3 regions of the Janthinobacterium sp. TPC_1 genome follow, and region 2 is predicted to be linked to each of the others. Evidence: predicted binding sites of a transcription regulator. Region 2 holds the regulator's gene; each other region holds the start of a gene.
The links. Region 2 encodes FNR, which switches genes on or off when oxygen is low (the NO sensors DNR and NnrR bind a similar motif). Its sites were predicted from a motif close to TTGATNNNNATCAA; they were not measured.

Region 1 (9,776 bases), 840 kb from region 2:
ATGCGCCCCGAGGCGTCCGTGACGGTGCCGGAAATCATCAAAGGCAGGCGCACGACGCCAGGGTTTTGCTCGTAGTACAGGTCGATGGCGAACAGGGCCGCCTTGCAGTTGAGGGTATCGAAAATGGTTTCCACCAGCAGCACATCGGCGCCGCCTTCCACCAGGCCCTGCGTCTGCTGCAGGTAGGCGGCCACCAGCTGGTCGAAGGTGACGTTGCGCGCGGCCGGGTCGTTCACGTCGGGCGAGATCGATGCCGTCTTCGGCGTCGGTCCCGGTCCCAGGGCGCCGGCGACGAAGCGCGGCTTGTCCGGGGTGGAATACTTGTCGCAGGCGGCGCGTGCCAGTTTTGCCGCTTGCACGTTCATTTCATAGGCCAGGTGGGCCATGTGGTAATCGTCTTGCGCGATCGTCGTGGCGCCGAAGGTATTCGTTTCGATCAGGTCGGCGCCAGCCGCCAGGTAGCGCTCGTGGATTTCCTGGATGATGTGCGGCTGCGTCAGGGTCAGCAGCTCATTGTTGCCTTTGACAAACAGTTCGCGCGCCCCGCTGTCGGCCGGCGCGGCGAAATCGATGAAGCGGCCGGCGGGGCCGCCACGGTAGGCTTCTTCGTCGAGCTTGTATTGCTGGATGATCGTGCCCATGGCGCCGTCGAGGATCATGATCCGCTGCGCCAGGATGGCGCGCAAGGTGGCTTCGGTCGGGGACATGGCGGGGATCACGGTATCGTTCATTTCATGCTTTCAATAGGCAAACGGGCGGCGGCGCGGCGACAAGACTTTACAAGGCGGTTGCGGGCCAGCAGGATCAGCTGACGGAGAGTTGCCGGCCGGGTAGGGCAGGCAGAAGGTGGCAATCGCCTGATTTCACCGGGTCTAAAATTATACGGCATCAGGCTGCTTTGGTTTTAAGCAAAAGCGGCCGTTCGCCCCACGGCAGGCCTTCTTGCAACACATCGCCTTGCGCCACGCCTGCTTCTGAAAATGACATTCCTGAAAATCTTACTCAAAACGTTAATTCTTCCAGCAAAGTTGCCGGGAAGATATGGCGTCTAGGCTGTGGAAAAATTTCCACATTATTTACGCCATGTCAGCATCTTTTTAATGAATCGAATGGCAATAGCTGCAAAGGAAAGTAATTTTGATTTCAGCCAATACAGAGTGAAGGGAATAATGCCCAGAATAAAGTTTGCCAAGCAGATATTTTAATTATTATCAAAACCAATTGAATCAAAAGCATTAATAGTTGTCTTTAGGAATCGAATTAACCCATAATATTGGTTCTTCGAAATTAAATTCTCACCAAAAGTCACCAATATGTCACATTTATTCCGTGTCCTCCCCGGCACCGCGCTGCACCAACATGGTTGCCAGCCATGAGAAACCATTTGCTAGTTGCATTGTTTGTCATGCTGGGCCTGTCCGCCTGCGGCGGCGGTGGCGGTGGTGGTGGCGACACGGTGGTGGCGACCACCTCGGGCACTCCCGCCCTGATTCCTGCCGTGACGAGCGTTTCGGCGGCGAATGTTGCCGTCGGCGGCAGTCTGGTGGTCACGGGCACGAATCTGAGCCGCGTGACGGCCTTCCAGCTGGGCGGCGTGACGCTTGCCACCAGCGCCGCCAGCGACACCAGCGTGACCCTGGCCATGCCGGGCGCGCCCGTGACGGGCGCCTTGAGTCTGGTCAGCGCCAGCGGCACGGCGGCCACCAGCTATAACGTCAATGTGTACCTGCCCTTGAGCGTGGGCAGTGTCGCGCCATTGACAGGCGGCGTCGGTTCCAGCGTGACGATCGCGGGCGGCGGCATGGGCGCCGTGACGGCGGTACAGTTCGGCAATGGCGCGGCGGCGGCGCCGCAAAGCCAGACGGCCAGCAGCGTGACCGTGGTGGTGCCTGCGGGCGCAGCGACAGGCGCGCTGACGGTGCGCGGGCCGTACAACGATGTGGCCAGCAGCGACCCGTACACGGTCCTGGCCAGCGTGGCGGTGACGTCGATCACGTCGGCCGTCAATGGCGCGACCTTGTCGGTGACGGTGCAGGGCAGCAATCTCGACCAGGTCAGCTCGGCGACGGTAGGCAATACGCCGGCCGTCATCGTCAGCGCCAGTGCCAGCCAGCTGCTGCTGTCTGCGCCAGCCTCGGCAACGGGTAACGTGATGCTGTCGGCCGCTGCGCGCATCGCCGTGAATGCGGGCACGGTGTCGACCTTTACCCTGGGCAACATTGAATTTGCGCAGGTCATGAATCTGAACGCCAGCAATATGGCCTTGCGCTTTGACGCGCAGCAAGCCGGCCGCCGTGCGCGTGTCCGTGCTGGCCGCGCAAGCAGGCCTGGCCAGCCCGGCAGTGACCTTGAATGCGACCGCCGCCAATGGCAGCAACCTGGGCAGCATCACGATGACGGGGCCGGCGCTCTTGCCGACGGCGAAAAGCGATTACAGTTTCAACGGCAATTTCAGTGCCGTCCTGCCTGCTGGCTGGATCTTGCCCGGCGTGCGCGTGCGCGTGACGGCCGTCGGCAATGACGGCGTGCAAGTGAGTCAGGAAGCGGCGCCCGTGGTGGCCAGCCTGGCCAGAATCCGTTTGGTACTCGTGCCCCTGAGCACCGATGATGGCGTGGCGCAACTGCCTGACGCCGAGGTGATCCGTGCTGCGTTGCTGCGCGTGTATCCGTATGCGACGGAAAACATCAGCATCACGACGCGTGCGGCCCTGAGCATTCCGGGCAGCAGCACGGCCGACAGCTGGTGGAGCGATGCCCTGGGCAAACTGGAAAGCAAGCGCGCGCTGGAAGACAGCGGCGCCTATTATTATGGTTTCGTGCCGAGAATGTCCGCCACCCGCGCCGCCGGCCTGGCCTATATCAACCAGCGCAGCAGCGGCAACGACTTCACGTCGGCCATCGGCCTGGATGCGCGGTTCAACAGCATCGCATCGGTCGATCCCTTCGGTAACCAATGGCCTGAATGGCTGACCACGCTCGTGCATGAGCTGGGCCACAACCACTCGCTGCAGCACGTTGCCTGCGGCGGCCCGGCCGGCGCCGCCGTCGACTACCCGTATGCGGATGGCAATCTGGGCCCGCAGCCTCTGTATAACAGCGACTATGCGGGCAGCATTGGCCAGCTGAGCAAGGCAGTGTATGGCGGCACGCCGATGAAGGATGTGATGAGCTATTGCAGCGGCGCCTGGTTCTCCGACTACAGCTATGCGCGGGTGCAGCAATTCCTGGACAAACGCAGCACGCAGATCACGGGCAGCAATGTGCTGGCCGCCAGCATGTCCGTGGCCGAGAATGGCTACCTGACCATTTCCGGCCGCATCACGCCGGCCGGCGTGGCCTTGCGCCCGGCCGTTGCCTCGTCCGCGCGCATCGGTGCGGCGGCCAGCGGCAGCGGCCAGGCATATACCCTGCGCGTGCTGACAGCGTCGGGACAGACTATCGACTTGCCTTTTGATGGCGTCTCCGTGGCTGACCATGGCGGCAACGCCATGAGCCATTTCCGCGTCAGCTTTGCCAATCCGGGCGACATCAGCGACGTGCAAGTATTGTCAAAAGGTAAGGCTTTAGCCAAGCTGGAGCGCCCGGCGCGCCGCAGCAGGGCCGCCGCCAACGATGCCACGTTCGATGCGATACAAAGCGGCGGCAAGCTGGCGCTGGCCTGGAATGCCGATGCGGAACCATACGCCGCCGTGCTGCACGTGGCCGCCGATGGCCGCAAGACGGTGGTCGCCAGTGACTTGACGGGTGGCAAAGCCAGCGTCGACGTCAGCGCCTTGCCGGCCGGCGGCCGTTTCGAGGTCAGCCTGTCGTCGTCCGTCGGCGCACGCCTGATGAAGGTGCAGCGCCGCTAAGCCAGCGGGCTGGATGTAAAAAGGGCTTGCCGCGGCAAGCCCTTTTTTTATGGCGCCAGGTTCTTAAACGAAACGCTTGCCTTCGAGCGGGAAGCCCTTGATGAACTCGGCTGCGGGCAAGCGCTTGCCGCCCGGTTTTTGCAGTTCCGTCAGGCGCAGCGAGCCATTGCCGCAAGCGACGACGATGCCGTGCTGGGCGTCGGCCGCCAGCACCTGGCCCGGCGCTTCCTTGCTGTCCGCTTCGAGCACGTCGGCGGCCCAGATCTTGACGGTCACGCCATCGACCTGGCCGCAGGCGCCGGGAAACGGATTGAAGGCGCGGATTTTCAGGCCCAGTTCCAGCGCCGGCTGGCTGAAATCGAGCGCCGCCTCGTCCTTGGCGATCTTTGCCGCATAGGTCACGCCCGCTTCCGGCTGCGGCACGGCTTCCAGCGGCTGCTGCTGCATCTTGCGCAGGGTCTCGACGATCATCTTGCCGCCCAGTCTGGCCAGCTTGTCGTGCAGGGTGGCGGTGGAGTCGCCCGCCTCGATGGGGACGCGTTCGATGGCCAGCATGGGGCCCGTATCGAGGCCTTCTTCCATCTGCATGATGGTCACGCCCGTTTCATCGTCACCCGCCTCGATGGCGCGGTGAATCGGTGCCGCACCGCGCCAGCGCGGCAGCAATGAACCGTGGATATTGATACAGGGTTTGATGTCGAGCGTGCTGCGCGGCAAGATCAAGCCGTACGCCGCCACCACCATCACGTCGTAATCCGTGGCCAGCAGGCGTTCGTGGGCCGCCTTTGCCTCGGCGGCGCGCTGCGGGTCCTTGCTGTCCATGCGCAGCGACAAGGGCTGCAGTACCTCGATGCCGTGCTGCAATGCATATTGCTTGACGGCCGAGGCGTGCATCTGCATGCCGCGTCCGGCTGGGCGGTCTGGCTGGGTCAGCACCAGCGGAATGTCAAAACCCGCTTCGTGCAAGTCTTTCAGGGCCGTGGCGGCAAATTCAGGCGTGCCTGCGAAGATCACTTTCATATGGTTCCTTGACGTGAGGTGCGCAGGCCCGCGCCGGAGGCGCCAGGCTGGCATGGTGTTACGGTCAGTCTATCAGCAGTGCTGCAAAAACTCCTTTAACACCTTACAAAACCGTAGCGAGCGGAAGCGAATTGTGGCTGAGAAGCGGAACTGTGCTTGAGCACAGTGAGCATCGCAAGCCGCAAGTCGCGACGCGCAGTAGGTTTGGTCAGGTGTTATCAGAAACGGCGGTTCTGCGCACGCAAGCTCGCTTCGCGCTCGAGACCACGGATTTCCTTGATCATCTTGGTCTTGATGCGGTTGCGCTTGAGCGGCGACAGGTATTCGACGAATACCTTGCCCAGCAGATGATCCATCTCATGCTGGATGCAGACAGCCAGCAAGCCATCGGCTTCCAGTTCGAACTGCTTGCCGTGGCGGTCCAGGGCGCGCACCTTGATGCGGGCCGGGCGCTCGACGCCATCGTAGACGCCAGGCACGGACAAACAACCTTCGTCGTAGACCTGCTTTTCTTCGCTGGCCCAGGTGATTTCCGGGTTGATGAACACTTGCAGCTGGTTTTTCTCTTCGGTGATGTCGATCACCATCATCTGGATATGCTCGTCCACTTGCGACGCGGCCAGGCCGACGCCGGGGGCGTCGTACATGGTTTCGGCCATGTCGTCGATCAGGGTTTGCAGGCGCGCGTCAAATTCGGTGACGGGCTTGGCGACCGTGTGCAGGCGAGGATCGGGGTAACGCAGGATATTTAATATGGACATACGGATTCGACTGGTTAAGGTGGGCGCCGGTGCGCCTGATTATTCATGCCTGGGCCATGCGGACGATGGCAGGGCTATTTTATTTTTGAGTACGCTATGGTCGGGCGCGTATGGCGCAACGGCGCGGCAGATGCGTTTGCCAGTGCGCTATTCGTTTGCTGCAAAGGGAAATTTTATCACAGACACCCATGGCCCTGTGGATGACGGGCCGTTTTGCGCCGCCATTGCACGCATCCTTGCGCGCGTCGGCATCGCGCGCCTGCCATGGCGCTAGCATGGAATGGCACAGTACACAGCGAGGTTGTCATGCATGCAATTGCAACAACGGCGGACACGGCCACGGAACTGGCGGGCTGGCTGCGCCTGCAGCATCTGCCCGGCGTGGGCCCGGTGGCGGCACGCGCCTTGCTGGCCCGCTTCGGCTTGCCGCCGGATATCTTTGCCGCGCCGTTCGAGGCCTTGCGCGAGGTGGTGCCGGCCGGCGTGGCGCGCGCCATCGTGCAGGCGCCCAAGCCGCTGGCCAACAGCCAGCTGGCGCTCACCCTGCAATGGCTGCAGCGGCCCGGCAATGCCGTGCTGACCCTGGCCGATGCCGCGTATCCGCCCCTGCTGCTGGAAATCGCCGATCCGCCGCTCTTGTTATATGTACGGGGGCGCGCGGAACTGCTGGCGCGCCCTGGCGTGGCCATCATCGGCAGCCGCAATGCCAGCGCGCAAGGCATGCAGAATGCGGCTGCGTTCGCCCAAGCGCTGAGCGCCGCGGGCCTGACCATCATTTCCGGGCTGGCGCTCGGTATCGACACGCATGCGCACGAGGGCGGCTTGCGCGGCGCGGGCGGCACGGTGGCCGTGATCGGCACGGGCGCCGATCTGGTGTACCCGCGACGTAACCTTGATCTGGCGCAAAGAATCGCCGAACAAGGCTGCATCGTCAGCGAGTACGCGCTGGGCTTGCCGGCCATGCCGGGAAACTTTCCGCGCCGCAACCGGCTGATCAGCGGCGGCCTGGCGCGCGGCGTGCTGGTGATCGAGGCGGCGGCGCAATCGGGTTCCCTGATCACGGCGCGCCTGGCCGGCGAGCAGGGGCGCGACGTGTATGCCTTGCCCGGCTCCATCCATGCGACTTTGGCCAAGGGTGCCATGCCATGCGCTCATCAAGCAGGGCGCCAAGCTGGTCGAGTCGGCCGATGACGTGCTGCAAGAGCTGCAGTGGCTGGGCGGCGTTCCTCCAGTGCGGCCAGCGGTGGCAGACGAACCGCCGCTCTTGGCCGCGCTGGGCCACGATCCCCTCGATGCCGATACGCTGGCCGCGCGCAGCGGCCTGGCCATGGGCGCGCTGATGGGCGAATTGCTGGCGCTGGAGCTGGCCGGCCTGGTGGAACGCTTGCCGGGAGGACTGTTTCAACGCTGCAAATGACAGCTTGTCACTTGTGTGGCGGCCTTGCCGCACGGGGGCGCTTTGTCGGTGTGCGCCCTTGTGTCTTAGCGAACTTAGCTGCTAGAGTAGAGCCATGTTCGATATCCTGGTGTACCTCTACGAGACTTACTATCGCCCCGATGCCTGCCCCGAGCCGGCAGTCCTGGCGCGCAAACTGTCGGCCGTCGGTTTCGACGACGTGGAGATTTCCGAAGCGCTCGTGTGGCTGACGGACTTGAACGCCATGGCCGGTGCCGAGCAAACCCTGACGGCCAGTTCCACCGGCACGCGCTTCTACGTGCAGCAGGAAAGCGACGTGCTGGGCACGGCCGCCATCGGCTTCATCCAGTTTCTGGAAAGCGCCAAGGTGCTTTCGCCGCTGCAGCGCGAAATCGTCATCGAACGGGCGCTGGCGCTCGACGAGGCGCCCGTGTCCCTGGGCAAGCTGAAAGTCATCGTGCTGATGCTGCTGTGGAGCCAGGGCAAGGAACCGGACGCCTTGATGTTCGACGACTTGTTTGTCGACGACGAAGATCTCCCGCCGCGCCTGCTGCACTAGTATACAAACACCCCTGGCCGCACCTGGCGCCGCTGCCGCGCCATCTCCCTTACTATATGCTGCGGCACCGCGCACGCCAGACCATTGTGTTTGCGCCTGCGCATTCTTGCTTGCAGATAACTTGCCGAATTCTTCAATAGGCGCTTATCATTGGCCGCTTGACAAGACCACAAGTCACAAGGCCTTGCGCAGACAAAAGCGTCGGCGCCTGGCAATGCACTGTATGATGCGCATGCTGAAACTATCCTAGAGCATTTTTCGAGACTAAAAAATATGACAAAAACCCTCATCATCGCCGAGAAGCCTTCTGTCGCGAACGATATCGCGAAGACGCTTGGCGGCTTCACCAAGCACGATGAGTACTTTGAATCGGATGAATACGTCCTGTCGTCGGCGGTCGGCCACTTGCTGGAGATCGCCGTGCCGGAAGAATTCGACGTGAAGCGCGGCAAATGGAGTTTCGCGCACTTGCCGATGATTCCACCGTATTTCGCGCTGAACCCGATCGCCAAGACGGAAGCGCGTCTCAAAGTATTAAACAAGCTGATCAAACGCAAAGACGTTACCACCCTCATCAACGCATGCGATGCGGGGCGCGAAGGCGAGCTGATTTTCCGCCTGATCGCGCAAAACGCCAAGGCCAAGCAACCGGTCAAGCGCCTGTGGCTGCAGCAGTCGATGACGCCGGGCGCCATCCGCGACGGTTTCTCGCACCTGCGCAGCGACGAAGAAATGCTGCCGCTGGCCGACGCGGCCCGCTGCCGTTCGGAAGCAGATTGGTTGATCGGCATCAATGGCACGCGTGCCATGACGGCGTTTAATTCGAAAGAAGGCGGTTTTTATCTGACCACCGTGGGCCGCGTGCAGACGCCGACCTTGTCCATCGTCGTCGAACGCGAAGATAAAATTAAAAAATTCGTGCCGCGCGACTTCTGGGAAGTGCGCGCCGAATTCGTCTGCGCGGCCGGCATCTATGAAGGCCGCTGGCTCGACACGAAGTTCAAGAAGGACGAGAACGACCCCGAGAAGCGCGCCGAGCGCCTGTGGAGCAAGACGGCTGCCGACTCGATCGCCACCGCTTGCCGCGGCCGCCAAGGCATCGTCACGGAAGAATCGAAACCGACCACCTCGATGGCGCCGGGCCTGTTCGACCTGACCAGCCTGCAGCGCGAAGCGAACTCGCGTTTCGGCTTCTCGGCCAAGAACACGCTGGGCCTGGCCCAGGCACTGTACGAAAAGCACAAGGTATTGACGTATCCGCGTACCGATTCGCGCCACCTGCCGGAAGACTACATGCCGACCGTGCTGCAGGCGCTGGAAACGGTCAAGGACAACAGCAACTACCACCAGTTCGCCAAGCAGATCATCGACAAGGGCTGGGTCAAGCCGAACAAGCGCATCTTTGACAACACGAAGATCTCGGATCACTTCGCGATCATCCCGACGACGATCGCGCCAAAGAATCTGTCCGAGCCGGAACAGAAATTGTACGACCTGGTCACACGCCGCTTCATGGCCGTGTTCTTCCCGCCTGCGGAATTCCAGGTCACCACGCGCTACACGGAAGTGTCCGGCCATCAGTTCAAGACTGAAGGCAAGGTCATGACCAATCCGGGCTGGCTGGCCATCTACGGCAAGGAAGCGCGTCGACGGACGCGGACAAGGAAAGCAATGGCAACGGCAACCTGGTGCCCGTCGCCAAAGGCGAGAAAGTGCAGACGGAAAGCGTCAACGCGAATGGCCTGGTGACCAAGCCGCCCGCGCGCTTCACGGAAGCGACCTTGCTGTCGGCCATGGAAGGCGCCGGCAAGCTGATCGACGACGACGAGCTGCGCGATGCGATGGCCGGCAAGGGGCTTGGCACGCCAGCGACGCGCGCGGCCACCATCGAGGGCTTGCTGACGGAACGCTACCTGATCCGCGAAGGCCGCGAACTGATTCCGACGGCCAAGGCGTCGCAGCTGATGACTTTGCTCAAAGGCCTGGGCGTCAATGAATTGACGGCGCCGGAGCTGACGGGCGAGTGGGAATACAAGCTGTCGCAGATGGAAAAAGGCAAGATTTCGCGCGAAGAATTCATGCGTGAAATCGCGCAGATGACGCAAATCATCGTCAAGCGCGCCAAGGAGTACGATAACGATACGATTCCCGGCGACTATGCAACCCTG
Region 2 (9,776 bases):
GCCACCACCACTTCGCCTTGCTCCGTGAACTTGATGGCGTTGCCGGCCAGGTTGACGAGGATCTGCTGCAGCCGCTGGGCGTCGCCCACGAGGCGCCGCGGCACGTCGGGCTCGACGGCAATGCCAGTTCCAGCTCCTTTTCGCCCGCATTCATCGTCATCGTCGTGGCCAGCGTGTTCATGACTTCGTCGAGGTCGAATTCGACGGGCGACAATTCCATGCGGCGCGCCTCGATCTTCGAATAATCGAGCACGTCGTTGAGGATGCCCAGCAGCGACTGGCCCGCCACGCGCACCATGGTCAGATACTTGCGCTGTTCCGTATCGAGCTTGGTATTTCCCAGCAGATACACCATGCCCAGCACGGCATTGAGGGGCGTGCGGATTTCATGGCTCATGTTGGCCACGAAATCGCTCTTCGCGCGGTTGGCCGCCTCGGCCCGGTCGCGCTCCTGTTCCAGCTCCGCCGCGCGCGCTTCGAGCTCCTGCTGCAGCCGGTCGCGTTCGCTCATCAGGCCGTTGAAGGCTTCCGTCAGCTGGCCGATCTCGTCGCGCTGCTGCACGGGTACGGGGGTGAAGCGGCTGCCGCTGGTGCGCAGCGCCTGCAGGGTATCGCGCAGGCGCACCAGGGGCGACAGCAGGCGCACGGTAACCCAGCCCAGCACTGCTGCCGCGGCCAGCAGCGAGGCGAGGATGCTCCACAGCACCAGCCGGTACAGCACGCCATCGAACGGTTCGAAGGCGTCGTCGATGGGCAGCGAGGCGGCCAGCAGCCAGTTCACCGATTTCAGGCGCTTGAAGCTGTTGACGGCCGTAATGCCGCGGCTGTTGGTGCTGACCATGCTGCCTTCGCCATCGTCCTTCAGCAGCTGGGTCGTCGTCAGGTTGGCGTTCGGCAGGCGCGGCTGCAGCAAGCGGCTGGTGTCCGGGTGCAGCACGTAGCGCGGCACGGCGCCGCGCGTGAGGATGAAGTAATAGCCGCTCTTGCCGATCTTTTCCGAACGCAAACGGCCCAGCAGGTTGTCCTTGTACAGGCGCAATACGCCGATCACCACGCCGGCCACCTGGCCATCGGCGGCCAGCACGGGCGCCACCATCTGCACGATGGGCATGCCGCTCGATTTGCCCAGCATCGGTTCCGTGATCATGGGCTGGCGCGTGCGCAGGACGGTCTGGAAGTATTCGCGCTCGGCAACATTGATGCCGGCGCGCCCCGCCACTTCCGGCATGTCGGCCACGACGGCGCCATGCGCGTCGAGCACCAGCACGTCGTCGAACAGCACCAGCATCGAGCGGCGCGAATAGTATTGGCGCAACTGGGCGGGCTGGGCGATCAGTTCCGGCGGCTGCTGCCTGGCCGTCAGGGTGACGATCTGCAGCAGCATGGCCAGCTTGTCGTCGAGTTCGGCGGCGGTGCGGGTGATCAGGGACGACTGCTGGCTCAGCAGTACTCGGGTGAAATCGTCGCGCATGTGCTGCACCTGGATCATCGTGACCAGCGCGATCATGGCGATCGAGGTCAGGCTGGTGGCCAGCGCGACTTTTGCTTTGATGCCGAGAGGCTTCATGATTTCCTTTTCAGTACCGGGCGGCACAGGCGGCAGATAATGCTGTCAGGAATTTTCCTATCAATGCCCCAGCTTGGCAAGCGCCACCGCGCAAATTGCCTGCCCCGTACGGCCTTTTGACGATGTTGCCATATAATTAAAGTCGGAACGTCGTTTATTCAGCGAAATTGCGGTGAAATTGGCACACGGCAACCCTGTATGCAGTAAACTTGTTGTTGCATTTTCTAAAAGGTACCGACATGACTGAAGCGCTACTCACTCCAACCTTGCCCACCGTGAACGTGGAGGCGTTGCGTGCGCGATGCTCGACTTGCAGCATGCATCAATTGTGCCTGCCGATGGGCCTCGATGTGGGCGACATGGACAGACTGGACCAGATCATCGGCCGCCGCCGCAAGATCGTGCGCGGCGCCTCGCTGTTCCGCATCGGCGACTCGTTCCAGAACCTGTACGCGATCCGTCTGGGCCACTTCAAGACGTACCAGATCAATCCCGGCGGCGAAGAGCAGGTGACGGGTTTCCAGATGGCCGGCGAACTGCTGGGCATGGACGCCATCAGCGCCGACCGCCACCACTGTAATGCGGTGGCCCTGGAAGATAGTGAAGTGTGTGAAATCCCGTTTTCCAGCCTGGAACAATTGCTGGGCAACATGCCGACCCTGCTGCGCCATTTCCACCGCATGATGAGCCAGGAAATCACGCGCGAGCAAAGCGTGATGCTGTTGCTGGGCAATATGCAGGCGACGCAGCGTTTTGCCGCCTTCATCGTCAACCTGGCGTCGCGCTACGAGGCGCGCGGCTATTCGAGCAGCAAATTCCAGCTGCGCATGTCGCGCGAGGAAATCGGCAACTACCTGGGCCTGACCATCGAGAGCGTCAGCCGCTTATTGTCGAAATTCAAGAAGGAAGGCTGGCTGCGCGTCTCCAACCGCGAGATCGAGATCCTGCAGCCGGCGAAACTGAAGGCCATTACGGCCGGTACGGACGTCTGCAAATAACAGCACCGTCAAAACCTACTGCGCGTCGCGCTTTGCGGCCTGCGATGCTCGCTGTGCTATAGCACAGCTGTGCTTCTCAGCCACAAATCACTGCCGCTCGCTACGGTTTTCCCGGCACTGTACGTTATAGTTCTTCATCCGCATGCAGCGCGATGCTGCGCTGCAACGGCCAGGTCCAGATGCCGGACAGGCGCCACTCGCGCTTATCGTTTTCCACCAGCACCTGCCAGCGGCTGCGTTCGAGCATCGGCAGCGTCACGGAAAAATTGCCGGCCGCATCGGGCTGCACCAGCAGCTTGATATCCTTTTCCGGCAACGTCGCATGCGCCAGGTGCAGCTGCAGCGGACCCTGGTACGCCTTGCCGAAGCTGTGCACGGAACCGCTGAGGCGCGCTGCAGCGACGTCATACGACAGGCTGGTATCCATCGCCAGGTTGCTGGCGGCCGTGTCGCGCTTCAAATCCTGGTTGATGGCCTTGCCCTGCTTGTAATAATCGCCCACCACCAGCGCATCGGGTTGCGTAAACGCAATATAGCCCATGAAACTGCCGACGACCACGGACAGGCCGGGACCGATCATCAGCAGCCATGGCCAGCGGTGCTTGTACCACGGGGCAACGGGAGGTTGCAGTTTCAGACTGTCGGACATGCTATTTCTCCTGTTTAATCAGCCAGTCCCCATGCGGGAACCGGCCTTCCTGCAACTTCGTGGCGGCGGCGAGGGCACCCGGTCCCCGTCCGCCTTTCCTTGTTAACGTGGCACGATGAATACCGCGCTTTCACGCACATGCAGCGACGGGTCGTCCAGCGATTGCAATTCGATCGCAATCTTGTTCGAGCCTTTCTCGCCGACGCCGTGCGGCACGCGCAGGCGGATCGGCCAGCCCAGCGTTTCCGTTGGCTGCAAGGTCACTTCTTCGCGCGTCAGCAAGGTCAGGCCCGGCAAGCCGGATGCGCTGATTTTGAAATGCTGGCTTTGCTCCGAGGTGTTCATGATCTGCAGGCGGTAGACGTTTTCGATCATGCCGTCTTCCACTTCGCGTCCCATCGAACCGCGGTCGCGGATCACGTCCATCTTCAGCGGCGTGCGCAGGGCCAGCGAAGTACACACGGCGATGATGATCAGGGCCAGGATGGAAGTGTAGATCAAGACGCGCGGGCGCATGGCGCGCTGGCGTATCTGCTTCGAATTGAAGTTGTTTTCCATCGCATGGTCGGTACTGTAGCGTACCAGTCCCCGCGGCCGGTCGACCTTGTCCATCACGCTGTTGCAGGCATCGACGCAGGCGGCGCAGCCGATGCATTCATACTGCAGGCCGTTGCGGATATCGATGCCGGTCGGACACACCTGCACGCACAGGGTGCAGTCGATGCAATCGCCGAGCTTGTCGTTGTTGCCGGCCTTCTTGCTCATGGCGCCGCGTGGTTCGCCGCGCTTGGCATCGTAGGTGATGATCAGGGTGTCCTGGTCGAACATGGCGCTCTGGAAGCGCGCGTAGGGGCACATGTATTTGCACACCTGCTCGCGCAGCCAGCCCGCGTTGCCGTAGGTTGCCAGGCTGTAGAACAAGACCCAGAACCACTCCCAGGGACCGAAATTGAGCGTGGTCACCGCGTGCGCCAGTTCCTTGATCGGCGTGAAGTAGCCGACAAAGGTAAAGCCCGTCCACAGGGCGATGGCGCCCCATACCAGGTGCTTGGCCGTCTTCTTGAACGCCTTGCGCAGGGACGGACCCTGCTTGTCGAGGGCCATGCGCGCGCTGCGCGTGCCCTCGATGCGGCGTTCGACCCACAGGAAGATTTCCGTGTATACCGTTTGCGGGCAAGAGAACCCGCACCACACCCGCCCGGCAATGGCCGTGACGAGGAACAACAAATACGCACAGATGATCAGCAGGGCCGCCAGATAGATGAAATCCTGGGGCCACAGCACGACGCCGAAAATGTAGAACTTGCGCGTGGTCAAATCGAACAGCAGGGCTTGCCTGCCATTCCAGGTCAACCACGGCAAGCCGTAGAACGCGAGCTGGGTAAGCCATACGCATACCCATCGCCAGGTAGCGTAGCGTCCTTTGGCCTCGCGAGGGTAGATTTGCTCGCGGGCCGCATACATCTTGATGACTTGAGGTTCCATTACATCATTTCACGGGCGTCTGGGGATTCGACAGGCTCCAGACATACGCCGACAGCACGTGTACCTTGGATTCGCCGAGGAAATCGCTGAAGGCCGGCATGGTGTTGGAGCGACCCTTGCGCACGGTTTCCATGATGGTATCGGCGCTGCCGCCGTACAGCCAGATCTTGTCCGTCAGGTTAGGCGAACCGAGCATCTGGTTGCCCTTCGCATCGGCGCCGTGACAGGCCATGCAGGCGCCGAACTTGGCCTTGCCCAGCACGGATTTGACGGGATCCGAGGTGGAACCGGACAGGCTCAGCACGTAATGGGCCACGTTCTCGACATCCTTTTCGGAACCGAGCGCGGCGCCCATCGGCGGCATTTGCCCATTACGGCCGTGCATGATGGTGGTCTTGATGATGTCGGGATCGCCGCCATACAGCCAGTCCTTGTCCGTCAGGTTGGGGAAGCCCTTGTTGCCGCGCGCATCCGAACCGTGGCATTGCGCGCAGTAGGTCAGGAACAAACGCTGGCCGATGGCTTGCGCCTGCGGATCGGCGGCCACCGTCTTCAAGTCCTGGCTCAGGTACTTGTTGAACAGGGGACCGTAGTCGGCTTCCGCCTTTTTCAGCTCTTCCTCGTACTGGCCCGTGGATTTCCAGCCCAGGCTGCCGGCGTAGTTGCCCAGGCCCGGATACAGGAACAGGTAGGCCAGCGCGAAGACGATGGTGATGTAGAACAACCACATCCACCAGCGCGGCATCGGCGTATTGAGTTCCTTCAAGTCCTCGTCCCACACGTGGCCCGTGGTGCCGTCGGCGGGGGCGCCGGCGGCCACTTTCACTTTCGACTGCGAGTACAGCAGCACGCCGCAGCCGATGATGCCCAGCAGGGACAGCACGATGACGTAGATATTCCAGAAGCCATTGGTAAAGTCAGCCATGGTTATGCTCCTTCGCCAGGTTCATCTCGGCCTCGGCCGGATAGTCGAGCGCGTCGTCGGCGAACGGCAGGCGCGCCGCCGCGTCGAAGTCGCCATTGCTGCGGCTGAACGTCCACCACAGGATGCCCACGAACGTCGTAAAGGAAACCACCGTCATGACGCTGCTGGCGCTGTCAAACAGGTTTTCGATTGCCATGCTAATTCCTTGTTTTGATTAATGTACCGAGGCCCTGCAGATAGGCGACCAGGGCGTCTTCTTCCGTCTTGTCCTGCAGCTGCGCGGGGCCGGCGGCGATCTCTTCATCGCTGTACGGCTGGCCCAGGCGTTTCAGGGCGCGCATCTTCGGCATGATGTCGTCAGGCACCAGCTTGGTCTTCGCCAGCCAGGGGTAGGCCGGCATGTTCGACTCGGGCACCACGTCGCGCGGGTTGTTCAAGTGCGTGCGGTGCCATTCATCGCTGTAGCGGGCGCCCACGCGGGCCAGATCGGGCCCCGTGCGCTTGGAACCCCACTGGAACGGACGGTCGTAGACGAACTCGCCGGCGACCGAATAGTGGCCGTAGCGTTCCGTTTCCGCGCGCAGCGGGCGCACCATCTGCGAGTGGCAGTTGTAGCAGCCTTCGCGCACGTAGATGTCGCGGCCCGCCAGGCGCAGCGGCGAGTACGGCTTCAGGCCGGCGACCGGCTCCGTCGTGCTCTTCTGGAAGAACAGGGGAACGATCTCGACGGCGCCGCCGATGCTGATCACCACCGTGACCAGGGCGATCAGCAGCCAGGGGTTTCTCTCAATCCATGCATGTGAAAATTTCATTTGCTTATGCTCCTATCAGGCGTGCGCCGCGTTCAGTTCTGGAATGCGGGCGACGGGGAGTTTGCTGCCGCGCAAGGTCATCCAGGTGTTGTAGCCCATGATGCACATACCCGACAGGTACAGCAGGCCACCGGCCACGCGCACCACGTAGTACGGATACGTTGCTTTCACGCTCTCGACAAAGGTGTAGGTCAGGGTGCCGTCCGGATTGACCGCACGCCACATCAGGCCCTGCATCACGCCGGCGATCCACATTGCAGCGATGTACAGCACGATACCGATGGTGGCCACCCAGAAGTGCACGTCGACCAGACGCGTGCTGTGCATCTGCGTGCGGCCCGCCAGGCGTGGCAGCAGATAGTAGATCGAACCCATGGTGATGAAGCCCACCCAGCCCAGGGCGCCCGCATGCACGTGGGCAACGGTCCAGTCGGTGTAGTGCGACAGCGAGTTGATGGTCTTGATCGACATCATCGGACCTTCGAAGGTGGCGATGCCGTAGAACGACAGCGAAACGATCATGAATTTCAGGATCGGGTCGGTGCGCAGCTTGTGCCAGGCGCCCGACAGGGTCATGATGCCGTTGATCATGCCGCCCCAGCTTGGTGCCAGCAGGACCAGCGAGAAGACCATGCCGATCGATTGCGTCCAGTCAGGCAAGGCCGTGTAGTGCAGGTGATGCGGCCCCGCCCACATGTAGGTGAAGATCAGCGCCCAGAAGTGGACGATCGACAGACGGTACGAGTACACGGGGCGCTCGGCCTGTTTCGGGATGAAGTAGTAGACCATGCCCAGGTAGCCGGCGGTCAGGATGAAGCCCACCGCGTTATGGCCGTACCACCACTGGATCATGGCGTCCTGCACGCCCGCGTAGGCGGAATACGACTTGGTGAACGAGGCTGGCATGACGGCGCCATTGACCACGTGCAAAATCGTCACGGCCAGGATGTAGGCGCCGAAGAACCAGTTGGCCACGTAGATGTGCTTGACCTTGCGCTTGATCAAGGTGCCGAAGAAGACGATCGCGTAGGCGATCCAGACGACGGCGATGAGGATGGCGATAGGCCATTCCAGTTCGGCGTATTCCTTGCCGCGGGTCAGGCCCATGGGCAGGCTGACGACCGCGCACAGGATCACGGCTTGCCAGCCCCAGAACGTGAAGGCGGCCAGTTTGTCGGAAAACAGCGTACCTGGCAGGTGCGTTGCACCACGTAGTACGAGGTGGCGAACAGGCCGCAGATGCCGAAGGCGAAAATCACCGCATTCGTGTGCAGCGGACGCAAGCGTCCGTATGTCAGCCATGGTATGTCGAGGTTCAGGGCAGGCCAGGCCAGCTGAGCGGCGATGATAACGCCTACCAGCATGCCGATGATGCCCCATACCACAGTAGCGACCGCGAATTGCTTCACGATCTTGTAGTTATAGTTCAGCGATTGATCCACAAAGACTCTCCCTGGAATTACTATTTATGATGGTGGCCAGAGAGTAAGTGTTTGACCGCGAAAAAACTTTGATGTGGATCAAAATTCCCCGGATGAAATAAGCGTAGCGAACTGGCATCGAAATAAAGTGATATTCCGGTCAAAAAAGCCATGCAAGATCCCTGCAACAGCTGGCTTGACATGGCGTAAAACGTGCATGGAAGCAATGACTTACAGTGGCTTGTCCAGACACGCCCAAGGCCCGCCATGGAAGACCCCGAACGCCGCGACCCGTTTGATGCCCCGGTGGACCTGGTCGTCGGCAAGGCCGAGGGCACGACCCTGTTCGATCACGGCAAGCTCGCTTGCCTGGTGCAGGCGCCGTCGCCGGGCATCGTCATCTTCGTGCATGGCGTCAATTCCGGCGGCGAGTGGTACCGCGCCGCCGAAGCCGGCTTGTGCCAGGGCCTGAACACGCGCATGAAGCGCTGCGACGAGCACATGGCGCATGCCACGGCGCAGGCGGGGCAACTGACGCCGGTGGGCTATCGGAGCGAACTGAGCGATGACGGCTATGTCGATCCCGACTACACGGCCGCCACCTTCATCGGGCCGCAAGCGCATTTCTCGCCCGTGATCCAGTTCCGCTGGGGCTACAAGGCCAGCGACAGGGAATTGCAGCAATATGGCGATTCGGTCTACCTGAACGAACACGCTTACTGGGGCGGCGGCCCGTTCGCCAATGGCTGCTCCTCCCTGCCTGACCTGTGGGGCGAGGGTCTGTCGGACGCCCTCTTCCTGTTCATCCACATCGAGCATCTGAATCCCGTCAACGACCGCATCGTGTATGCCTGCCCGCCGCGTCCCTATTTCGTGCTGGCCGCGCTGCGCCTGGCGCACCTGGTGGCGGCCATCCGCCGGCAGCAGGCCGACGTGCCGATTACCCTGGTCTGCCACAGCCAGGGCAATATGGTGGGCATGGCGGCCGCGTTTCTGGGCAATAAGATGGCCGAGGTGCAGGATGCGGCGGGCAAAAGCGGCCGTTGCGTGGCCGATACCTATGTCTTGTGCAACCCGCCCTACAGCCTGTTGCGCAGAAACGACACGGAAGGCTGGCTGCAGGGGCAGGTCAGGGATGTCGATGGCAATGTGGGCCGGCAAAGCGGCGAGGCGCGCCGCAAGACCCTGGCGGCGTTTTTCGACATCGTGCGCGGCCAGGCCACGGAGCCGCCCATGTCTGCCGCGCTGGCGGACATGGCCGCCAACGTGCGCCATGATTTCACCCTGGACAAGGACAGGGCCGCCTATGCCTGCGGCCCGCAGCCCACGACGCGCGGCCGCGTCACCCTGTATTGCAATCCGCACGACCAGGTGATTTCCGCCACGCCCATCCAGGGCATGGGCTGGTTGGGTCTGAGCGCCGAAGAGATCAAGGCCACGCGCGGCGCCGGCGTGTTTACCCAGCGGGTGTTTGCGCAAGGCTTTCCCGTTGGCCAGCACGGCGATTATGACTATTGGAGCAATCACTATCGCCAGCCCGCGCGGGGCAGCGCCGATTTCTGGCATCCCCGTTCGCCGATCTCCAGATACGACCCGGACAAGGGCGTGCGCGCCAGTACCAGCGCGGCCGGAAAGGCGGGGACCGTGCGCACGGCCTCCGCCATGTCGGCCCTCATGAAGATGCTGAAGACGCCCATCAATGCCGTGCCGCCGGACGACTGGCGCATCCCCGTGACGGCGCCCGCCTTGCCGGAAGTGTTTACACCGCAGGCCGTGCGCTTTGGCGTACCTAGTCCGCAGTTCGACCAGAATCTCGATCCGCCCGGCACGCATCGCCATGCGGGCAAGGCACGTCAGAAAGGCGAGCCGTATGCCGATACAAGCGTGGGCGGCACGCCGCAGGGCGACCGCGATACCGA
Region 3 (9,776 bases), 840 kb from region 2:
GCGCAGCACTTGCGCCTCATCGACCCGGTTGCCGCGGTATTCCAGCTTGAGCGCTTCGCGCAGCGCCGCCTGCGCGGGGCCGTCGAGCGCCGCGTAGGCCTTGCCATGCTGCTCTTGCGCGACCAGTTCCAGCCAGGCCGTCAGTTCGCGGTGCAGCCAGTCGGCCGTCCAGTCGGGCGCCTGATAGGCGCCGTGGCCCCAGATGGAGCCCAGCTGCATGCCGCCGACGGATTGCCAGGCCGTCTGGCCGTCGAGGATGCCCTCGCGGTCGAACAGCTGCCGGCCATCCTGCGCCAGCACTTGCGCGGGAATCGGCGGCGCCTGGCGATACACTTCCGTGCCGTAGTAGCCGAGCAGCGAAAACGTCACGATCAGCACACCGATCAGGGTGAACCAGAGTTTTTTGTAGGGACCCATGGGTCTTTCCTTTGTCAGTGCACCACGGCCGGCGCAAAGCGCTCGAACAGGATATTGTTTTCAGTATGGATGTGCGCCATCAGGTCTTCGCGGAAGGTGCGCAAGCCCGTGTACAGCGCGCGCCAGGTGGTGCAGGCGCCGCCAGGTGCGGTGATATCGTTCGTCATCGCCTCCATCGCGCGCAAGGCCACACCATGGTCGTCGTGCTCCATGCGCATCACGTTGATGGGCGCGCCGGCGCGTGGACCCTGGCCGCGCACGATCATGGGGAACAGCACGTCTTCCTCCTTGCGCATATGGCTTTCCAGTTCCTGCGCCATGGCCGACAGGTGTTCCGCCAGCCCGTGCGGACAGTCGGCGCGGTCGCCATGCACCTGCTCGACCTTGCGCGCCAGGCGTATCAGCTCGGGCAGCTGCTCGCGGTGCACGGCGTGGTAGCGCGCCAGGATGTGTTCCACCAGCTCGGTGGCCGGGGCGTCCTGCCAGTCACGCGCGCCGCTGGCGTCAATCCGTCCGGCCAGCACTTCCAGTTCCTTGACGATGGGCGCCGTGTCCACGCCGGCCGCTTCGGCGGCGGCGCGCAGGGTCTTGTTGCCGCCGCAGCAGAAATCCAGGCGGTGCGCATCGAACAGGCGCGTGGCGCCAGGGATGCGGCGGGCCAGCTGGCCCAGGGATTGTTCGATCATTTCCATAGCAGTTCCTTGATGATGAATGGGGGTTGTTTTATTGGACGGCGCCCGCGTGGTAGACGCCGGGCACGGCTTCGCCAGTCACTTCCAGCACGCCCACGGCGCCCTTGCCGGCGCGCGACAGCGCATGGTCGACCAGCAGATAGCTGCCAGGGTGCTGTACCTTGAGTTCGACGATGGTCGCGCCGCCCGGCGCCACCAGCGTGGTTTGCACGTCGTTTTTCGGGCTGCTGATCGAGCCTTCGCTGTACACCTTGTCGAAGATCTCGCCGATGATGTGGAATGACGAAATCTTGTTCGGGCCGCCCACGCCGAAATAGATGCGTACGGTCTCGCCGACTTTCGCCTGCAATTTGTGCGTCTTGCTCAGGGCGCCCACTTCGCCATTGAAGACGTAGTAGTCGGGCAGTTCATTGGCCATTTTTTCCAGGTTCGGTTCCTGATGCACGGGGGCGCCGTGCGGACGGCCCGTGTACATCTCGCCCTGCATCACGTAATACTCGCGGTCCACTTTCGACAGGCCGCCTTCCGGTTCGACCAGGATCATGCCGTACATGCCGGCCGCGATATGCTGCGGCACCAGCGGCGTGGCGCAGTGGTAAACGAACAGGCCCGGATTGAGCGCCTTGAAGGTGATCGTCTTTTCCTGCCCCGGCGCCACCTGCGTGTGCTGTCCGCCGCCATGGCCGCCCGTCACCGCGTGCAGGTCGATCGAGTGGATCATCTTGCTGTCCTTGGCGTTGAACAGGGTCAGTTCCACCGTGTCGCCCACCTTGGCGCGCAGCATCGGGCCGGGCACTTGCCGGTTGTTGAAGGTCCAGTAGGTAAAGCTGGTGCCGTCATCGAGCTTGCCCGGCAATTCCACCGTCTCCATGCGGTATTTCAGGGTTTGCGGCGCGCGCACGCCGATGGCGGAAGGCACCTGCGCCGGATTGGCGGCCACGCTGACGGCCGATGGATCGGGGCCGCGCATCGGCGACGGCGCGGGCGTGTACAGGGCCAGCGCGGCGGCCTGGCTCGATTCGCCCGCTGCGCTGCCGGCGCCAGCCGTCTTCGGTGCCCCGGCTTCGGCCAGCGAGGTGCCGGCGACTTCCAGCTTGCCTTCCATGCCGATCTGGCGGTGGCCGGGAATCGAGCAGTAATAGGTGAACGTGCCGGTGCGCGTGACCTTGAAGCGCACGGTGGTGCTGCCGCTGTTGGCGCTGAACTTGTTTGATGCCACGTTCAGTTCCGGGATCAGCAGGTCGTGCTCGGCGCCTTCGCCGCTTTTCAGCACCAGTTCGACCGTGTCGCCCACCTTGGCCGCCAGCAGCACGGGGTTGACCTGGCCCTTGGCGTCGATGAAGACCATCTTGCCGTCGACGATATTGGTTTGCAGCTCATAGCGCTTGAGCGTCGCAGGCGCGGCTTTGGCCGCAGTGGCGGCGGCGCTGGCCGGCAGGCTCGCCTGGGCTTGCACGGACAGGGGCATGGCCAGGACACAGACGGCGGCGGCAATGGCGCGGAGGGAGGGAGTCGTTTTCATCAGGCTTTCCTTGGTCTTGTATGCCGGTTTGGCACCCTTACCTAGGCAAACCGTGTGCCAGGAAAAACTTGTTTTAAATCAATGATTTGAAAAATGCAGGGTCGGTATGACCCTTTTCAAGCGTGGTCCGTTGTACCCTGCATGGTACTTATGACCACCACCGCCACCCACCTGCTGCTGCTCACCGACCTGGTCGCCGACCTGCCCGTGGCCGTGCGCCTGCAGCGCCTGGTCGGCAGCCTGCGCGCGCACTTCGGCTGCGAGGCCGTGGCCTTGCTCAAGCTCGATGGCGAGCACCTGCGCCCCGTGGCGATGGCCGGCCTGGCCAGCGACGCGCTGGGACGCCGCTTCGCCGTCGCCGGCCATCCGCGCCTGGCCGCCATCCTGCAGCGGCGCGGCGTGCTGTGCTTCCATCACGACAGCTCCCTGCCCGATCCCTACGACGGCCTGATCGCCGAGCGGGCCGGCGAACCGCTGCCCGTGCACGACTGCATGGGCATGGCGCTGGACCTGGAAGGCGAACGCTGGGGCGTGATCACGCTCGACGCGCTACAGGTGGGCACCTTCGATACGCAAGCGCAGCGCGACCTGGGCGAACTGGCCTGCGCCATCGAGGCGGCCGTGCGCGTGACCCGCCTGGAGACGGAAATCCGCGCCCTGCGCCTGTCGGGCGGCGCCATGCTGGCCGATGCGCAGGCGCCGCGCGAGGAACACGATTTCGTCGGCCAGAGCAGCGCCATCACACACTTGCTGCACGAATTGCAGGTGGTCGCCGATTCCGAGCTGCCAGTGCTGCTGCTGGGAGAGACGGGCGTGGGCAAGGAATTGTGCGCGCACCGCCTGCATCGGCTATCGCGTCGCGCTGGCAAGCCATTGATCCACGTCAATTGCGCGGCCTTGCCGGAATCGCTGGCCGAGAGCGAATTGTTCGGCCATGTACGGGGCGCGTTTTCCGGCGCCGTCAGCGACCGGCCCGGGCGCTTCGAGGCGGCCGAAGGGGGCACCCTGTTTCTCGATGAAGTGGGGGAATTGCCGCTGTCGATACAGGCCAAGCTGCTGCGCACCTTGCAAAATGGCGAAATCCAGCGCCTGGGCGCGGACCGGCCGCGCCGGGTCAACGTGCGCGTGATCGCCGCCACCAACCGCAGCCTGCGCGAACATGTGCGCGACGGCTCGTTCCGCGCCGATCTGTACCACCGTTTATCCGTGTATCCCGTGCCGATTCCGCCGCTGCGCGAGCGGGGCAATGACGTGCTGCTGCTGGCCGGTGGTTTCCTGGAACTGAACCGCGCGCGCCTGGGCTTGCGCAGCCTGCGCCTGTCCGCCGCGGCGGAAAACGCCCTGTGCCACTACCGCTGGCCGGGCAATGTGCGCGAACTGGAACATGTGATCAGCCGGGCCGCGCTGAAAGCGGTGATCCGCGGCGCGGACCGCAAGGACATCGTGACCCTGGAAACGGATATGCTCGACCTCGATGCGCTGGAAGCGCCGGCCGGCACGGACGCGCTGCTGCCGGCGCCGGCCGCGTGCGGCACGTCGGCGGCGCCGCTGCTATCCATGCATCAGATCGTGGAAGCGAGCCAGCGCCAGGCCATCCGGCAAGCGCTGGCGTTGCATCAGGATAACTGGGCCGCCGCGGCGCGGCAACTGGGGCTCGACGCCAGCAATTTGCACAAGCTGGCGCGCCGGGTCGGACTGAAGAACACCTAACCAAACCTACTGCGCGTCGGTATAGGCAACCTACGATGCTCACTGTGCTTCAGCACAGTTCCGCGTCTCGGCCGCCTCTCACTTCCGCTCGCTACGGTTTTGTCAGGTGTCAGAACAACCAATCAATCCGGCGCTAAAACTCAGCGGTGGGTCACCAGTGTGGTCGGCAGGCTGTGCAGGTAAGCGGCCAGATCCTTGATGTCCTGGTTGCTCAGCGGTTTCACCTGGCCCGTCATGATGGCGTTGTTGCGGCCATTGGCCTTGTCGCCCCGTTTATACGCCGTCAAGGCGTGTTCCAGGTAATCCTTGTGCTGGCCTGCCAGTTTCGGGTAGGACGGGTCGATGGGCGAACCGTAATCCTTGCCGTGGCAGGTGGCGCAGCTGTATTTTTCGGCCAGGGCCTTGCCCGTGTTGATATTGCCGGCGGCGCTGGCGGAAAACGAGACGGTGGCGCAAACGAGGGCGGCGAGTAATTTTGTCATCTGGCTGGTCCTCAGTTCGGCTTGGCTTGTTGCGCATAATACGCGGCGACATCGGCGATATCCTGGTCGGACAGGCTGCTGGCGATGCCCTTCATGCTGGGGTGCTTGCGGTCGCCCTTCTTGTAGGCTTGCAGCGCATTCTCGATATATTTTGCCGGCTGGCCGCCGATCATCGGCACCTGGAACACTTCGGGGAAGGTCGCCTTGTAACCGGGGATGCCGTGGCAGCCGATACACATTTCCACCTTGGCAGGGGCTGCCTTGGCGTTTCCTACAATGTCAGCCGCTGTGACGGCATTTGCTATGCCGGCAAGCACGAGAAGTGCAAATATTTTTTTCATAGTGGCAATGTGAACAAAGGTAATCGGAGAAACGCCAGAGCTGGTTTTTATTGATTTTATGTGTTGACAATTAAGGTTGACAATTAATCTGCTGCTTGCCGATTCTAGCCAAGATATTCTTGCAAGTCCACCTATAAAACCCGCATTGTAGGCAGGCAGGCACAGGCCGTCCGCGTGACGCTGCGCCACAGTTCTGTTTATACTCACCATTTCCCTACTTTGGCAGACCGCTCATGCAAGCACAGCCCCCCAGCAAGGCCAACGCTTCGAAGGTTCCGACAGCTATGTCGCCACCGCCGACCTGAAACTGGCCGTGAATGCGGCGCTGACCCTGCAACGCCCTCTGCTGATCAAGGGTGAGCCGGGCACGGGCAAGACCATGCTGGCCGAAGAAGTGGCCGCCGCGCTGAACATGCCGCTGATGCAATGGCATATCAAATCGACCACCAAGGCGCAGCAGGGCCTGTACGAATACGACGCCGTGTCGCGGCTGCGCGATTCGCAGCTGGGCGACGAGCGCGTGCGCGACATCCAGAACTACATCGTCAAGGGCGTGCTGTGGCAGGCATTCACGGCACCCGAGCCGGTGGTGCTCTTGATCGACGAGATCGACAAGGCCGACATCGAATTCCCGAACGACCTGCTGCGCGAACTGGACCGCATGGAATTCTATGTGTATGAGACGCGTGAAATGGTCACGGCGCGCCATCGTCCGCTCGTCATCATCACCTCGAACAACGAAAAGGAATTGCCGGATGCCTTCCTGCGCCGCTGCTTCTTCCATTACATCAAATTCCCGGACAAGGACACGATGGAGCAGATCGTCGCCGTCCACTACCCGCACCTGAAACAGGAATTGCTGGCGCAGGCGCTGCAAACCTTCTATGAGGTGCGCGACGTGCCGGGCCTGAAGAAAAAGCCGTCGACGTCGGAATTTCTCGACTGGCTCAAGCTCCTGCTGGCCGAAGACATCCCTGCCGAGGCGCTACGCAGCAAGGATAATAAAGCCGTCGTGCCGCCGCTGCACGGCGCGCTGCTGAAAAACGAGCAGGACGTGCACCTGTTCGAGCGCCTGATGTTCATGTCGCGCACCAACCGCTAAGGAGCGCCGGTGAACGACATCAGCCCGGACAAGGTCTTCGTCCCCCTGGAACTGCACGGCATCCGCCTCGAAGCCTTGGCGCCGCACCACGCGCCCGGCCTGCGTGCGGCGGCCATGGATGGCGAACTGTGGAATCTGCGCGTCACCTCCTCCGTGCCCGAGCCGGACCAGGTAGATCAGTACATTTTCAAGGGCATCGAGATGCGCCCTTCGCGCTTTGCCTTTGCCGTCATCGACGCGGCCAGCGGCGAGGTGCTCGGCACCACCAGCTACCACGACGTGGTGCCGGCCATCGGACGCCTGGAAATCGGCTACACCTGGTACGCGAAGCGCTGCCAGCGCAGCCACGTCAACACCACCTGCAAATTGCTGCTGCTGGCGCACGCCTTCGACACGCTCGGCTGCGCGCTGGTGGGCCTGCGCACCGACAATTTCAACCACGCCTCGCAGGCGGCCATTGAGCGCCTGGGCGCGAAAAAGGATGGCGTGCTGCGCCACCATGCGCTGCGCCGCGACGGCACCGTGCGCGACACGGTCATGTACAGCATCACGCGCGGCGAGTGGCCGGAAATCGCCGCCCATTTGCGCTACAAGCTGGCGCAGCGCCCCATCGCCGCACTGCCACGCGCGGGAGAACCCGCGCCATGCTGATCTGATCGATTTCTTCTTCACGCTCAAGGATGCGAAGATTCCCGTCTCGATCAAGGAATTTCTGACGCTTCTGGAGGCGCTGCAAAAGAACGTCATCGACGCCTCGATGGACGATTTCTACTATCTGGCGCGTTTGACCCTGGTCAAGGATGAGGCCCATTTCGACAAGTTCGACCGCGCCTTTGCCCAGTACTTCAAGGGCGTCAACGCGGCTTTCGACACGAACGCGGCGATTCCCCTCGACTGGCTGCTCAAACGCATGCAGCGCGAGCTGTCCGAAGAGCAAAAGGCACAGCTGGAAAAATTCGGCTACGACAAGCTGATTGACCGTCTGAACGAGCTGCTGAAGGAACAGAAGGAGCGCCACGAGGGCGGCAGCAAGTGGATCGGCACGGGCGGCACCTCGCCGTTCGGCAATGGCGGCACGAACCCGGAAGGCATCCGCATCGGCGGCAAGGGCGGCAACCGCACGGCCGTGAAAGTGTGGGAAGCGCGCAGCTACAAGGATTACGACGGCGAGCGCGAACTCGGCACGCGCAACATCAAGGTGGCCTTGCGCCGCCTGCGCAAGTTCGCGCGCGAAGGCGCGGAAGATGAGCTGGCGCTCGACGCCACCATCGCCGCCACGGCCAATAACGCGGGCTACCTGGACATCAGGATGCGGCCCGAGCGCAAGAACCGCATCAAGGTGCTGATGCTGTTTGATGTGGGCGGCAGCATGGACGACCATATCGAACGCACCGAGGAACTGTTCTCGGCGGCGAAGACGGAATTCAAGAACATGGAATTCTTTTACTTCCATAACTGCGTCTACGACTACCTGTGGAAGAACAACCGGCGCCGCAACGCCGAGCGTTTTCCCACCTGGGACGTGCTGCGCAAATACCCGCCCGACACCAAGCTGATTTTCGTCGGCGACGCCACCATGAGCCCCTACGAAATCCTGCAGCCGGGCGGCAGCGTCGAATACAACAACGAGGAAGCGGGATCGGGATCGGCGTGGCTGGCGCGCTTTACCCAGGCGTTCCCGAAATTCATCTGGCTCAATCCCGAAGCGGAAGGCTTATGGCAGTACCGCCAGTCGATCGGCGTGATGCGGCAGTTGATGAACAACCGCATGTTCCCCCTGTCGATCGACGGGCTGGAACGGGGCATGCGTCTGCTCAGTAAATAAAAGCACGCAACAAAAAGTCCATGGCGGCAGGGGGCCGCCATGCCGTACACTGCGACACGGCACTACCGTGCGGAGCATCTCCGCCGCGGGCGGGTAGCATACGCCGATACCAGCCCTGCCCTACCCTGCTGCATCCCGTGCGCGGCCGCCATGACCGCGACACTGTTCGATTGCGCACATCGTGCGCCTTCTGCTCCGGTAGAATCGGCGCATCGCTCTGCGCAAACCATGCACCACCGCTGCACCACGACATTGCCGCGCCAGCCCCCGTGCTGCCGGCCGGTGCCAGCGCCATTTTCAAAGGAATGAGCATGCAAAGTCTGATCTCGATCGCCGCCGACCTGTCCTGGCCGTTCGCCATTACCCTGGCCTGGGTAGTGGGCGAATTCGGCCACCGCTGGACTGGCCTGCCGCGCATCAGTTTTTACGGCGTGATCGGTTTCGTCCTCGCGCAGACGCAGGTAGGCATCCTGCCGCAGACGGACGCCGGCCCCATGCTGGTGCTGGCCGACGTGGCCTTCGGCCTGATCCTGTTCGAGGTGGGCTACCGCATCAACCTGCGCTGGCTGAAGAACAATCCGTGGATCGCCGTCACGGGCCTGGTTGAATCCCTGCTGACCTTTGCCGTCGTCTACTTCATCGGCATCGAATTCGGCAGCACCTCGATGACGGCGCTGCTGCTGGCGTCCCTGGCCATGTCCACCTCGCCGGCCACCATCATGCGCGTCATCAACGAAGAACGCAGCTCGGGCCAGGTCACGGAACGCATCGTCCACCTCACCGCCCTGAACTGCGTGCTGGCCGTGTTCACGTTCAACATCATCGTGGCTTCTGGTTGTTCCAGAGTTCCACCGACCTGATCGAGGCGAGCAGCAGCAGCGCCGCCGTGCTGGCTGCCTCCGTGGCCGCCGGCACCGTCTTTGGCATCGTCGTGCCAGCCATGCTGCGCCGCCTGGGCAACATGGCGCAGGATGCCACCGTCGCCTTCGCGCTGTCGGTGATGCTGCTCGTCGCCCTGACCTACACCACCAGCCTGTCGCCGCTGCTGGCCACCCTCACCTTCGGCCTGGTGGCGCGCCACCGCAGGGTCGCCTTCAGCCAGGCGCAGCGCAATTTCGGCGCCATGGGCGAGCTGCTGACGGTGCTGCTGTTCGTGTATGCCGCCTCGACCCTGGAATGGGCCAGCGTGACGGCGGGCGCGGGCCTGGCCCTGGCCGTCGTCGGCGGACGCTTGCTGACGAAGGTTGCCGGCGTAGCCGCGTTTTCGCACGTCAGCGGCATTTCCTGGCGCAAGGGCGTGCTGACGGGCGTGGCCCTGACGCCCGTCTCCGTCTTCATCATCCTGCTGCTCGAACACGCGCGCCAGCACGGCGTGAACTTCGGCGACGAATTGAACGCCCTGGCCGCCATCACCCTGGGCCTGGAACTGGTCGGCCCCGTGCTGGTGCAGCGCGTGCTGATGCTGGCCAAAGAAACCCACGAAATCAAGGAGCGCTAAATGCCGCTGGAACCCTTTGGCCAATCGGCCGCGCTGACCTTCGGCGTCGAACTCGAACTGCAACTGGTAAACCTGTCGGACTATGACCTGACGGCCGCCAGCCCCGACCTGCTGCACCTGCTGAATAAAAAGCCGTTCCCCGGCAACGTCACGCCGGAAATCACCGAGAGCATGATCGAGATCAACT

Region 1: a site for FNR is predicted at 1,202-1,215, ahead of ACQVLG_RS11650 (IPT/TIG domain-containing protein). Genes of this name have one in related genera too.
Region 3: a site for FNR is predicted at 2,700-2,713, ahead of nirK (copper-containing nitrite reductase). Genes of this name have one in related genera too.

Annotation. Positions count from the first base shown of each region.
Region 1 is NZ_CP195157.1:2,374,312-2,384,087, forward strand. It holds partial or broken gene metH (methionine synthase) at 1-707, opposite strand, end outside; gene ACQVLG_RS11650 (IPT/TIG domain-containing protein) at 1,385-2,521, shown strand; gene fmt (methionyl-tRNA formyltransferase) at 3,915-4,871, opposite strand; gene def (peptide deformylase) at 5,090-5,632, opposite strand; gene ACQVLG_RS11665 (hypothetical protein) at 5,625-5,906, shown strand; partial or broken gene dprA (DNA-processing protein DprA) at 5,939-7,049, shown strand; gene ACQVLG_RS11675 (Smg family protein) at 7,144-7,608, shown strand; partial or broken gene ACQVLG_RS11680 (DNA topoisomerase III) at 7,882-9,776, shown strand, end outside.
Region 2 is NZ_CP195157.1:1,538,397-1,548,172, reverse strand. It holds gene ACQVLG_RS07515 (cache domain-containing protein) at 1-1,567, opposite strand, end outside; partial or broken gene ACQVLG_RS07520 (ATP-binding protein) at 1-35, opposite strand, end outside; gene fnr (fumarate/nitrate reduction transcriptional regulator Fnr) at 1,807-2,565, shown strand; gene ACQVLG_RS07505 (FixH family protein) at 2,690-3,214, opposite strand; gene ccoG (cytochrome c oxidase accessory protein CcoG) at 3,317-4,699, opposite strand; gene ccoP (cytochrome-c oxidase, cbb3-type subunit III) at 4,704-5,624, opposite strand; gene ACQVLG_RS07490 (cbb3-type cytochrome oxidase subunit 3) at 5,617-5,820, opposite strand; gene ccoO (cytochrome-c oxidase, cbb3-type subunit II) at 5,822-6,436, opposite strand; partial or broken gene ccoN (cytochrome-c oxidase, cbb3-type subunit I) at 6,452-7,878, opposite strand; gene ACQVLG_RS07475 (T6SS effector phospholipase Tle3 domain-containing protein) at 8,125-9,776, shown strand, end outside.
Region 3 is NZ_CP195157.1:702,682-712,457, forward strand. It holds gene ACQVLG_RS03455 (nitric-oxide reductase large subunit) at 1-417, opposite strand, end outside; gene ytfE (iron-sulfur cluster repair protein YtfE) at 432-1,109, opposite strand; gene nirK (copper-containing nitrite reductase) at 1,141-2,631, opposite strand; gene norR (nitric oxide reductase transcriptional regulator NorR) at 2,782-4,341, shown strand; gene ACQVLG_RS03475 (c-type cytochrome) at 4,482-4,823, opposite strand; gene ACQVLG_RS03480 (c-type cytochrome) at 4,835-5,164, opposite strand; gene ACQVLG_RS03485 (AAA family ATPase) at 5,373-6,266, shown strand; gene ACQVLG_RS03490 (GNAT family N-acetyltransferase) at 6,276-6,917, shown strand; gene ACQVLG_RS03495 (vWA domain-containing protein) at 6,997-8,091, shown strand; gene ACQVLG_RS03500 (cation:proton antiporter) at 8,403-8,951, shown strand; gene ACQVLG_RS03505 (cation:proton antiporter domain-containing protein) at 8,927-9,589, shown strand; partial or broken gene ACQVLG_RS03510 (YbdK family carboxylate-amine ligase) at 9,590-9,776, shown strand, end outside.